DNA from 3 places in the Streptomyces sp. NPDC091292 genome. Region 1 is predicted to be linked to each of the others. Evidence: riboswitches for the same ligand, from Rfam matches in the RefSeq annotation. Region 1 holds a riboswitch; each other region holds the start of a gene.
The links. A riboswitch is a leader RNA that binds a small molecule or an ion and turns the genes downstream of it on or off. The one in region 1 is predicted to bind thiamine pyrophosphate.
Positions count from the first base shown of each region.

Region 2: it holds a riboswitch for thiamine pyrophosphate, as region 1 does, so the genes downstream of both, ACIQNU_RS26260 (thiamine ABC transporter substrate binding subunit) here and thiO (glycine oxidase ThiO) in region 1, are expected to answer to the same signal.
Region 3: it holds a riboswitch for thiamine pyrophosphate, as region 1 does, so the genes downstream of both, thiC (phosphomethylpyrimidine synthase ThiC) here and thiO (glycine oxidase ThiO) in region 1, are expected to answer to the same signal.

Region 1 is NZ_JBIVUQ010000001.1:1,299,996-1,304,119, reverse strand. Features, by position in the region: gene ACIQNU_RS06400 (Rv2175c family DNA-binding protein) at 1-3, opposite strand, end outside; gene ACIQNU_RS06395 (NAD(P)/FAD-dependent oxidoreductase) at 975-2,219, opposite strand; TPP riboswitch at 2,302-2,414, shown strand; gene thiO (glycine oxidase ThiO) at 2,412-3,680, shown strand; gene thiS (sulfur carrier protein ThiS) at 3,677-3,931, shown strand; gene ACIQNU_RS06380 (thiazole synthase) at 3,937-4,124, shown strand, end outside.
Region 2 is NZ_JBIVUQ010000010.1:215,645-219,768, reverse strand. Features, by position in the region: gene ACIQNU_RS26265 (ABC transporter permease) at 1-1,007, opposite strand, end outside; gene ACIQNU_RS26260 (thiamine ABC transporter substrate binding subunit) at 983-2,089, opposite strand; TPP riboswitch at 2,170-2,288, opposite strand; gene rlmN (23S rRNA (adenine(2503)-C(2))-methyltransferase RlmN) at 2,362-3,468, opposite strand; gene ACIQNU_RS26250 (phosphatidate cytidylyltransferase) at 3,600-4,124, opposite strand, start outside.
Region 3 is NZ_JBIVUQ010000012.1:164,008-168,131, reverse strand. Features, by position in the region: gene ACIQNU_RS28530 (YibE/F family protein) at 63-1,580, opposite strand; TPP riboswitch at 1,652-1,808, shown strand; gene thiC (phosphomethylpyrimidine synthase ThiC) at 1,801-3,660, shown strand; gene ACIQNU_RS28520 (hypothetical protein) at 3,772-4,124, opposite strand, start outside.

The DNA.
Region 1 (4,124 bases):
CACGTGTCCAAGGTTGCCATCTAGCTCTGACAGCGGAAAGCCGGACGCCGTCCCGGCGGGGTGACGGGAACCCTGGCATGGGCCCCACCGACCCGCCCTCCGTACGGGTGGGGCACCGCCTGGCTGCACCGCGCACCGCGTCCCGCTGCGGCGGCGGAGACAGAACGCGGCTGCCGCCGGGGTCGCAGCAGGCGGCCGGGCCGGCTCGGCACTGCCGAACCACCACATCCGCGTCCCGCCATCGCGGCGGAAACGCAACCCGGCTGCCGCCGGGACCACGGCAAACGGCTTGGGCACGCTTGGCACCGCCGGACACCATGTCCCGAGTCCCGCCACCGCAACTGAGAGAGAACCCGGCTGCCCCCAGGGACCACACCGAACAGCCCTACCAGCCCGGCACCACCGAAATGCCACCGCCGCGACGGACACAGAACCCGGCCACCGGCAGGCCGCACCGAACAGCCAGCCGACTCGGCACCGCCGGAACGCCACATCCCACTTCCCACCATCGCGGCGGAAACAGAACCCGACCGCCGCCGGGGACCACACCAATCAGCCGGACCGGCCCGGCACCGCCGCACCACGACAACCCGTGCCCCGCTACCGCGGCGGAGACAGAGCCCGGCCACCGCCGGAACGACCTCAGAGCCGCCAAGGTGGTCCGGCGCCGTAGGGCTGCGCTGCTCCACGGCCCGCCCTCTCGGCGGACGCAGCACCACACAGCCATGCCCGCCCGGCACTACCGGAACACGACATCCCGCCTCCGGCGGGGCCGTGACGCCAAGCCGAGGCCGCACCAAACCGTCGCGTCGACTTCCGCGCCGCCCGCGCACGGCATTCCGGCGTCGTGGCGGAAGGAGGCTTCGGCCGGCACCCGGACCCTTGCCAGTCCACCCGGCACTCACACCTGCGCACCGGGCATCGCTGCGGGCGGATGGGTGGGCGGATGGGTGGGTGGGTGGTCTTCAGCAGAGCTATCTCGTCGCTGATTTCAAGGGGCGCGACGCGTCCGGGAGGAGGGCTGTGTTCATCAGCGTCGCTGATTCGATCAGCTTTCGGCCCTGGGCCAGGTCTCGGGGGCGGCCCACCGCCAGGACCGCGATCAGGCGGTCGTCACGGAGCCAGCAGACCGACCATGCCGCGCCGCTGGGGCTGCCCCGCCATACGGTCGTGTCGGCGCCCCCGTGATGTCCGGCGTACTGCACGAAACGGCCGAACTGCTCCGACCAGAAGTACGGCACCGGGTCGTACACGGCACGTGTCTCGCCGATGATGTCGGCGGCGACCGTGCGGGGGCCCTGGAGGGCGTTGTCCCAGTGGTGGACGAGGAGTCGCGTGCCGTAGCGCGCGGAGGGGAACGAGGCGCAGTCGCCGACCGCGTACACATCCGGTACCGACGTCCGCAGCCGGTCGTCCGCGACGACCTCCCGCTGCGCGCCGAGCGCGATCCCGGATCCGGCGAGCCACCCCGTGGCGGGCCGCGCCCCGATACCCACGACGACGGCGCCCGCGCGCAGCGCCGTGCCGTCGTCCAGGACGACCGCCCCCGGCTCGATGCGCGCCACGCGCGCGTGGGTGCGCAGTTCGGCGCCGGCGTCCGCGTACCAGTCGGTCATCGGCTCGGCCACCTCCGCCGGCAGCGCCCCGGCGAGCGGGCGCCCGGCCGCCTCGACCACGGTCACCGCGCACCCCGCCTCGCGCGCGGCGGTGGCGAACTCGGCGCCGATCCAGCCGGCGCCGACGACCACGATGTCGTGCTGCGCGGCGAGTACGGGCCGCAGCCGCTCGGCGTCGTCCAGCGTGCGCAGCAGATGCACCCCGGGCACCCCCTCGGCGCCGGGCAGCTGAATCGGTTCGGCGCCGGTCGCGACGACCAGTACGTCGTACGGGACGGGCCCCGACTCGGTGTCCAGCTCGTGGTCCCCGGGGCGCACCCCGGTGACCTCCAGGCCGAGCCGCAGCTCCACGCCGAACGCATCGAAGTCGATGTCGAAGGCGGAGCCCTCGGCCTTGCCGAGCAGGACCGCCTTGGACAGCGGTGGCCGGTCGTACGGCTGATGCGGCTCCGCGCCGATCAGCGTGATGCTCCCGGTGAACCCCCGCTCGCGCAGCGCCACCGCCGTCTGCACCCCGGCCATGCCCGCGCCCGCGATGACGACGCGTCCACCCACGCGCGGGCGCCCCGCCGTCCCGTCGTCCACCTGCGTCTGCTCGCTCACGCGATCACCATAAACAACTGACGTTCAGTCAGTCAGGTGGTCGGGCCCGTGACCTCTTGCACACCACGGGCTAGGGTGGCCATGTAGCACTCGCGGGAGCCCGGACGGACCGGGCTGAGAGGGAGGCTGGGCGGCCTCCGACCGTACGAACCTGATCCGGGTCATGCCGGCGAAGGGAGGGGCTGGACGCCCATGTCGCGTACCTCCGACACCCCAAGCGACACCTCAAGCAACTCGAACCCCATAGAGAACAGCACCGAGAGCAGCACCGAGAGCAGCACCGAGAACACCAGCGACGGAAACGCCTCGGACGTACTGGTCGTCGGGGGCGGCATCATCGGGCTCGTGAGCGCCTGGCGGGCCGCCCAGCGCGGACTCCGTACGGCGGTCGTGGACCCCGAACCCGGTGGTGGCGCCGCCCAGGTCGCGGCCGGAATGCTCGCCGCCGTCACCGAACTGCACTACGGCGAGGAGACCCTGCTCGGCCTCAACCTCGCATCGGCGCGCCGCTATCCGGAGTTCGTCGCCGAACTCACCGAGGCGACCGGACTCGACCTCGGCCACCGCGTCTGCGGCACCCTCGCCGTCGCGCTCGACGCCGACGACCGCGCCCACCTCCGGGAGCTGCACGCCCTCCAGAGGCGCTGCGGCCTGGAGTCGGAGTGGCTGTCCGGGCGCGAGTGCCGGCGGCTTGAGCCGATGCTCGCGCCGGGCGTACGCGGCGGCCTGCGGGTCGACGGTGACCACCAGATCGACCCGAGACGGCTCGCCACGGCCCTTCTGACGGCCTGCGAGCGCGCCGGGGTGGTCTTCCGCCGTCAGTGGGCCCGACGGCTCTCAGTGGTACGGGACCGGGCCGCCGGAACCGTCCTGGCCGACGGCTCCCGGCTCACCGCGGATCAGGTGGTCCTCGCGGCGGGCAGCCTCAGCGGCCGGCTCGCGGGCGTACCCGCCGCCGTCCTGCCGCCGGTGCGCCCCGTGAAGGGCCAGGTGCTCCGGCTCACCGTGCCGCGCCGGTACGCGCCGTTCCTGAGCCGGACCGTACGGGCCGTCGTCCGGGGCAGCCACGTCTACCTCGTACCGCGCGAGAACGGCGAACTGGTCGTCGGCGCCACCAGCGAGGAGCTGGGCTGGGACACCACGGTCACCGCGGGCGGTGTGTACGAGCTGCTGCGGGACGCGCACGAACTGGTGCCCGGCATCACCGAACTGCCGCTGACCGAGACCCGCGCGGGCCTGCGCCCCTGCTCACCGGACAACGCGCCCCTGCTCGGCCCGACCGATCTGCCGGGCCTGCACCTGGCCACCGGCCATTTCCGCAACGGCGTCCTGCTGACGCCCGTCACCGGCGACATCGTCGCCGAGGCCCTTGTCACCGGTGAACTCCCGGCCGAGGCAAGGCCCTTCGCACCCCAACGCTTCGGCGCCAGCGCGCCCGTACCCGTGGAGCTGCCCGTATGACCGCGTCGGTACCACCGTCGACCTCCCCCTCGCTCCCCGCCTCCGCCTCCGTCTCCGTCTCCGTCAACGGCGAGGCGCGTGACGTGCCGGCCGGCACCACCCTCGACGTGCTCGTCGCGACGGTCGCCCCGGCACCGTCCGGTGTCGCCGCGGCCCTCAACGAAACCGTTGTCCCCCGCGCGCGGTGGTCCGCCACCACGCTCGCCGACGGCGACCGCGTGGAAGTCCTCACCGCCGTCCAGGGAGGCTGACCGCCATGGCCGACGATCCGCTTGTCATCGGCGGTACGTCCTTCACGTCCCGGCTGATCATGGGTACGGGCGGTGCGCCCAGCCTCGACGTCCTGGAGCGGTCCCTGATCGCGTCCGGCACGGAGCTGACGACGGTGGCGATGCGCCGCGTCGACCCGGGCACCCAGGGCTCGGTGCTCTCCGTGCTCGAACG
Region 2 (4,124 bases), on a different contig from region 1:
CCGTCGAACGAGCGCTGGACCAGCACGCCGAGCGGGACCAGGATCAGGGCCGTGACCGTGAGCAGGACTCCGCCGAGGAGGGCCCACTGGCCGGCGCCGCGCGGCCGGCGGGCGGTCGTGGCGGCGTCGACGAGGCGCAGCGCCGTCTCGCGGCGGCGCACGGTCCAGGCGTGCACGGCGAGGATCAGGCCGACCGCGGCGAACTGCACGAGGGTGAGCACGGCGGCCGTGGCCAGGTCGAAGATCTGCGAGGTCTGCCGGTAGATCTCGACTTCGAGGGTGGAGAAGCCGGGTCCGCCGAGGATCTGCACCACACCGAAGGAGGTGAAGGTGAACAGGAACACCATGAGGGCCGCGGCGGCGACGGCGGGCGCGAGCGCGGGCAGCGTCGTCGTGCGCCACGCGGCGAACCGTGAGGCGCCGAGTACCCGTGCGGCCTCCTCCTGGCGGGGGTCGAGCTGGGACCAGAGGCCGCCGACCGTGCGGACGACGACGGCGTAGTTGAAGAACACGTGCGCGAGCAGGATCGCCCAGACCGTGGTGTCGAGGCGCACCCCCGCCAGCCCGTCGAGAAGACCGCCGCGGCCGAGCAGCGCCAGGAAGGCGGTGCCCACGACGACCGTGGGCAGCACGAACGGCACGGTGACGACGGCCCGCAGCATCTGCTTGCCGGGGAACGCGAACCGGGCGAAGACATACGCCCCCGGCAGCGCGATCAGCAGCGTCAGCCCGGTCGACGCGAGCGCCTGCCAGGTGGTGAACCACAGCACGTGCTGGACGTCGGACTGCGCGAGGACCTCACCGATCCGCCCCAGCCGCCACACCCCGTCGACCTTCAGCCCACGGGCCACGATCGCCGTGACGGGATAGGCGAAGAACAGCGCGAAGAACGCGACGGGCACGGCGAGCAGCCCGAGCCGCGTCGCGTTCCTCCGTACTCCCGTACGGGAGCCGCCCCCTACTTCGGCCGCTGCTTCGGCCGCTACTTCAGTACGAGAGCTGTCCACGCCTTGACCCACTGGTCACGATTGGCCGCGATCTTCTCGGGAGCCATGGTGTGCGGGTCCTTGATCTCCACCGCGTACTTGGCGAAGTCGGCGGGCGCCTGCGCGTCCTCGCTCACCGGGTCCACGAACATGTTCAGCGGCATGTCCTCCTGGAACTCCTTGCCGACCATGAAGTCGATGAGCGCCTTGCCGCCCGCCGGGTTCTTGGCGTTGCTCAGCAGACCCGCGTACTCGACCTGCCGGAAGCAGGTGCCCGTGGCGACACCGGTGGGTGCCTCCTTCGGCTGCGGCTGCGCGTAGATGGCCTCGACGGGCGGCGACGACGCGTACGAGACGACGAGCGGCCGGTCGCCCCCGGCCTTCCTGCCGCCGGCCGACCCGGAGAACTCCTCGTTGTACGCCTGCTCCCAGCCGTCGACGACCTTGAGGCCGTTGGCCTTCAGCTTGTCCCAGTAGCCCTGCCACCCCTCGTCGCCGTACCGCGCGGCGGTGCCGAGCAGAAAGCCGAGACCGGGCGAGGAGGTGGACGCGTTCTCGGTGACGAGCAGGTTCTTGTACGCGGGCTTCGCCAGGTCGTCCAGGGACTGCGGCGGCGCGAGCTTGTGGTCGGTGAAGTACTTCTTGTCGTAGTTGACGCAGATGTCGCCGGAATCGATCGGGGTCACCCGGTGCCCGGCCTGGTCGGCGCGGACCTCGGGCCGGATCCGGTCGGCGCCCTTGGCCTCGTACGGCTGGAAGAGGCCGTTGTCGAGGGCGCGGGACAGCAGGGTGTTGTCGACGCCGAAGAAGACGTCGCCCTGCGGGTTGTCCTTGGTGAGGATCGCCTTGTTGACGGCCTGTCCGGCGTCGCCGTCCTCCAGGATCTTCACCTGGTAGCCGGACTGCTTCTCGAAGTCCTTCAGCACGCTCTTCGACGCGGCGAAGGAGTCATGGCTGACGAGCGTCACCGTCTTCGACCCGGAGCCGGACCCGGAGCCCGTGCCCGACGCGCCGTCGCCGGATCCGCCGCCGCATGCGGCGAGCGTGCCGATGCCGAGCCCGGTCGCCAGGGCGACGACCGAGAACTTCCTGATGGTGCTCACTGAGATGTCCTCCTGGAGTGGACCAGGAAGAGACGCGGCCCTGCCCGCGACCTCGGGGGTACGCGGGCAGGGCGCAACAGCTTGAGTGGTGACCGAACTTCCTACCCGGAATGACCCGGGCGAGGTTCAGAGGGTCTGCGGCCCACCGGTTCCCCGGCTGCCACACTCTCAGCGCTGTGGCGCTCCCCTGTCGGAATATGAAGATGTACGTACCGGCCCCAGCGTACCCGCAGCGTTCACCGGCAGGTCCACGGGAGGTTTCCGGCGCCGGTCTACCTCTCCGAGGCCGCGAGTTGGCCGCAGGCGCCGTCGATCTCCTGACCGCGGGTGTCCCGGACGGTGACCGGCACGCCGTGCGCCGCGATGGCCTCGATGAAAGCCTTCTCGTCCTCGGGGCGGGACGCCGTCCACTTGGAGCCGGGCGTCGGGTTCAGCGGGATCAGATTCACGTGCACCCGCTTCCCCTTGAGGAGCCGCCCGAGCCGGTCGCCGCGCCACGCCTGGTCGTTGATGTCGCGGATCAGCGCGTACTCGATGGAGATGCGGCGGCCCGACTTCGCGCCGTACTCCCAGGCCGCGTCGAGGACTTCGCGGACATTCCAGCGGGTGTTGACGGGCACGAGGGTGTCGCGCAGCTCGTCGTCGGGCGCGTGCAGCGACAGGGCGAGGCGGCACTTGAAGCCCTCGTCGGCGAAGCGGAGCATCGCGGGGACCAGGCCGACCGTGGAGACGGTGATGCCGCGCTGCGAGATACCGAGGCCGTCGGGCTCGGGGTCGGTGAGCCGGCGGATGGCGCCGACGACGCGGTTGTAGTTGGCGAGGGGCTCGCCCATGCCCATGAAGACGATGTTGGACAGCCGCTCCTGGCCGCCCGGCACCTCGCCGTCGCGCAGGGCACGCATGCCGTCCACGATCTGGTGCACGATCTCGGCGGTCGACAGATTGCGGTCGAGCCCGGCCTGCCCGGTGGCGCAGAACGGGCAGTTCATTCCGCAGCCGGCCTGCGAGGAGATGCACATGGTGACCCGGTCCGGATAGCGCATCAGGACGGACTCGACCAGCGTGCCGTCGTGCAGCCGCCACAGAGTCTTCCGGGTGGCGTCGTCGTCGCAGCTGATGTGCCGTACGACGGACATCAGCTCCGGCAGCAGCGCTTCCTGGAGCTTGCCGCGCGAGGCCGCCGGGATGTCGGTCCACTGCTCGGGATCGTGGGCATACCGCGCGAAGTAGTGCTGCGAGAGCTGCTTGGCACGGAACGGCTTCTCACCGACCGCGGCGACGGCTTCCCTGCGCTCGGCGGGCGTGAGATCGGCGAGGTGCCGCGGCGGCTTCTTGGCTCCACGGGGCGCGACGAAAGTGAGTTCTCCGGGTACTGGCATGGTCGTACCAGTGTCGCAGAGATACGAGAAGGGGCTCGCCACCCTGTGGACAACGAGCCCCCGGACCACCTTCTTGACGGGAAAAGCGCAGGTCAGACGGCCGTACGAAGATCAGACCGGCACTATGCAGCTCAGGCCGACCCCACGAAGACCACAAGGAGCAGCCACACCACCGGCGCCGTCGGCAGCAGGGAGTCGAGCCGGTCCATGATCCCGCCGTGCCCCGGCAGCACGGTGCCCATGTCCTTGATACCGAGATCCCGCTTGATCATCGACTCGCCGAGGTCGCCGAGCGTGGCACTGGCCGCGACGGCGAGGCCGAGGAGCAGCCCCTGCCACCAGGTGCCGTCGTCGATGAGGAAGTGCATGCAGACCGCGCCGGCCGCCATCGCGAAGGTGACGGCGCCGATCAGGCCCTCGCGCGTCTTGCCGGGGCTGATGCGCGGGGCGAGCTTGTGCTTGCCGAAGCGCCAGCCGATGGCATAGGCGCCGGTGTCGCTGACGACGGTCAGGAGCAGGAAGGTCAGCACCCGCTGGGGCCCGTCGTGAGCGGTGAGCATCATCGCCACGAAGGTCGCGAGGAAGGGCACGTAGAAGGCGGCGAAAACGCCGGCCGTGACGTCCTTCAGATAGCCGTCGGGCGGTTCCGTCATCCG
Region 3 (4,124 bases), on a different contig from region 1:
AGACGCCGTAACGCTTCACCGAACGCACCGCACGCGCAGGGCACCCGCCCTGCCGTAACGCTTCAGCGCTTGCGCCGCTTGCCCCGTCCGCCCCGCATCGGAACCCGCGCCCCCAGCGCGTCCACGCGCCCCCCCAGCGCGCCGCCAAGCGCCCCTGAGCCCCCGCCCGGCACCTCCGCGCCCCGGCCGCCCTGTACCCCCACGCCCCCGCCCGGCACCCCCGCGCCGGCGAGCGCCGGGCCCGCTCCCTCGCCCGGCCGGTCCGCCGCCACCACGAGCGCGGCCAGCGCCGTCGTCACCGGCACCGAGGCGACCAGGCCGATGGAGCCGACGAGCGTGCGCACGATCTCCTCGGCCACCAACTCACTGGTGGCGACGGTCCCCACACTGCTCTGCGCGATCGAGAACAGCAGCAGCAGCGGCAGCGCCGCGCCCGCGTAGGCCAGGACCAGCGTGTTCACGACGGACGCGATGTGGTCGCGGCCGATCCGGATGCCCGCGCGGTAGAGCGCCCGCCGGCCCATCGTCGGATCCGCCTGGTGCAGCTCCCACACCGCCGACGTCTGCGTCACCGTCACATCGTCGAGGACACCCAGCGAACCGATGATGACGCCCGCGAGCAGCAGACCGCTCATGTCGATCGACGGATAGAGCCCGTGGATCAGACCGGTGTTGTCGTCGGTGTTGCCCGAGAGCGCGGCCCAGCCGATGAACAGCGAACCGAGCAGCCCGATCAGCAGCAGCGACACGAGCGTGCCGAGCACCGCGACGGACGTACGGGCCGTCAGCCCATGGCACAGATAGAGCGCGATCAGCATGATGGCGCTCGCCCCGACCACCGCGACGACCAGCGGATTCGAACCCTGGAGGATCGCCGGCAGGATGAAGAAGGTCAGCACGAGGAAGCTCGCGGCCAGCGCGACCAGCGCCATCAGCCCGCGCAGCCGGCCCACCACGACCACCGCGACCGCGAAGATCCCGGCCAGCAGCGCCATCGGAATCTTCCGGTCCACATCGGTCACCGCGTACTGCAACTCCCGTGGCGCGTCCGGGGCGTAGGCGACGATGACCTTCTGGCCCGTGTGCAACTGCCGTGGTGAGTCGGGCTGCACGATCTCCGTGAACGTACGGCCCTTGTCCTTGCCCGTGGTGACCTCGACGGTCGCCTTGCCGCAGCTGCCGGTCGACTGCTGCTGGGCCGAGCTGCCCTCGGCGGTCGACGTGTCGCCGGTGGGGGTGTCGCCGGAGGCGTTCACGGACCTGCAGTCCACGCGGTCGACACGGGTGATCTGCGCCTGCTGCGTCTGCCGGTCGAAGCCGACGCCCGTGCGCTCGTGGGGCGGTGCGCCGCCGGGCCAGAGCACGACGAGGCCCACGGCGACCGCCGCCGCGAAGGGGATCAGGATCGCGGCGATGACCTTGCGCAGATGCCGCGAGACCGGGGCGGCCGGACCGTGCCCATGGCCATGCCCATGCCCATGGCCCGCGCCGTGCGGGTGGCCGTGGCCGTGGTCGCCGTCGGCGGGGCCGTGCGGGCCGGGGCCGGACGGCGGAACGGGGGGCTGCTGCGAGGTCGTCACCGCCCGATCATCGCAAGAACGCCGGAGGCCCACTGTTCAGCACGCCCGATATGACGCTAGCGTGGAGGCACCTTTGCACACGCGGGAGCTCGGAGCACCGGGCTGAGAGGGCGCTGACCTCCGTAAACGGACGTACTCGCACGACGAGTCGGCCTACGGAATCCGCTGCGTCGACCGCCGAACCTGTTACCGGGTAATGCCGGCGTAGGGAGTAGGTCACATGACCATCAAGGACGCACGCCCGCCCGCCTCAAATCAGGACGAATCGGGAAACCAGGGTGAATCGGGCGAAAGGTCAATCGGCTGGCACAAGGGCTATGTCACCGGCGCGACCGGTACCCGCCCCGATCTGCGGGTGCCGGTCCGCCAGGTCCACCTCACCAACGGCCGGACGGTCACGCTGTACGACACCTCCGGGCCGTACACCGATCCGTCGACCGGGACCGACGTACGGCGCGGACTTCCGCCGCTGCGCGAGAACTGGATCGTCGCGCGCGGCGACACCGAGGAGTACGCGGGCCGGGCGGTCCGGCCCGAGGACGACGGGATCAAGCACACCTCGCCGCGCGGCGGACTCCGCAATCTCGACGCGGTGTTCCCCGGTCGGCCACGGCAGCCGCGCCGGGGCCGCACCGGGACGCCGGTGACCCAACTCGCGTACGCGCGGCGGGGCGAGATCACGCCCGAGATGGAGTTCGTGGCGCTCCGGGAGAACGTCGAACCCGAGGTCGTACGGGCGGAGATCGCGGCGGGGCGCGCCGTGCTGCCCGCCAACGTCAACCACCCCGAGATCGAACCGATGATCATCGGCAAGCGGTTCCTGGTGAAGGTCAACGCCAACATCGGGAACTCCGCGGTGACCTCGTCGATCGAGGAGGAGGTGGAGAAGATGACCTGGGCGACCCGCTGGGGCGCCGACACCGTCATGGACCTCTCCACCGGCCGCAACATCCACACCACCCGCGAATGGGTGCTCCGCAACTCCCCCGTCCCGATCGGAACGGTGCCGCTCTACCAGGCGTTGGAGAAGGTGGACGGCAGAGCGGAGGAGCTGACCTGGGAGATCTACAAGGACACGGTCGTCGAACAGGCCGAGCAGGGCGTCGACTACATGACGGTGCACGCGGGCGTGCGGCTGCCCTTCGTGCCGCTCACCGCGAACCGCAAGACCGGCATCGTCTCGCGTGGCGGCTCGATCATGGCGGCGTGGTGCCTGGCGCACCACAAGGAGTCGTTCCTGTACGAGAACTTCGAGGAGCTGTGCGAGATCCTTGCGGCGTACGACGTGACGTACTCACTCGGCGACGGGCTGCGCCCCGGTTCCATCGCCGACGCCAACGACGAGGCACAGTTCGCGGAGCTGCGGACGCTCGGTGAGCTGAACACGATCGCCAAGCGGATGAACGTGCAGACGATGATCGAGGGCCCGGGACATGTCCCGATGCACAAGATCAAGGAGAACATCGACCTCCAGCAGGAGATCTGCGAAGAGGCGCCGTTCTACACCCTCGGCCCGCTCACCACGGACATCGCGCCCGCGTACGACCACATCACCTCGGGCATCGGCGCCGCGATGATCGCCTGGTGGGGCACCGCGATGCTCTGCTACGTCACGCCGAAGGAGCACTTGGGCCTGCCCAACCGCGACGACGTGAAGACCGGTGTCATCACATACAAGATCGCGGCGCACGCGGCCGACCTCGCCAAGGGGCATCCCGGCGCGCAGGAGTGGGACGACGCGCTGTCCGACGCCCGCTTCGAGTTCCGCTGGGAGGACCAGTTCAATCTGGCGCTCGACCCGGACTCGGCCCGCGCATTCCACGACGAGACCCTGCCGGCCGAGCCCGCGAAGACGGCCCACTTCTGCTCGATGTGCGGGCCGAAGTTCTGCTCGATGAAGATCTCGCAGGACATCCGCCGTGAGCACGGCGGCGGTTCGGGCGCAGGGGCGGTTGCCGGGACGGGTGTCGCATCGGGCACCGCGGCGAGTACCGATGTGGAGATCGAGGAGGGTATGCGGCAGAAGTCGAAGGAGTTCGCGGCGAGCGGGAACCGGGTGTATCTGCCGCTCGTTGACTGAGGCGATGGCGCCCCCAAGTTCCGGGCCACTGGGCCCGGTTCCTGGGGAACCCCACCGCTCACTGGCGCCGTCGGCCGGGACCCCGTACCGCCGTCGCCAGTCCGGCCGTCGCTAGTCCGGCCGGTGGTCGGGGCCGCCGAAGTCCGGGCTGGTGAAGTCCGGGCTCGAATAGCTCGGGCGCGGACCGGAGTTCGATCCGCCGTCCGGGCTGCTGAAGCCCGGACGGTTGTAGCCCAGGTGCGGCATCCGGTTGGCGGCCGGGCGTGACGGCCCTGAGGTCGTCGCGGCCGGATCGGCGAGGGCCTCACGGAGGAACGGCATGATGCCGCGCTCCAGAAGCGCGTCGTGCCACGCCTCTCTGGCCAGTTCGACCTTCTCGTCGAGTTCGTCGTCCTCGTCGGCGTGGAGCGAGGTGGCGTCGTTGCGCAGGGCGGTGAGCAGCAGTCCGGTCCCGGCGACGAGGA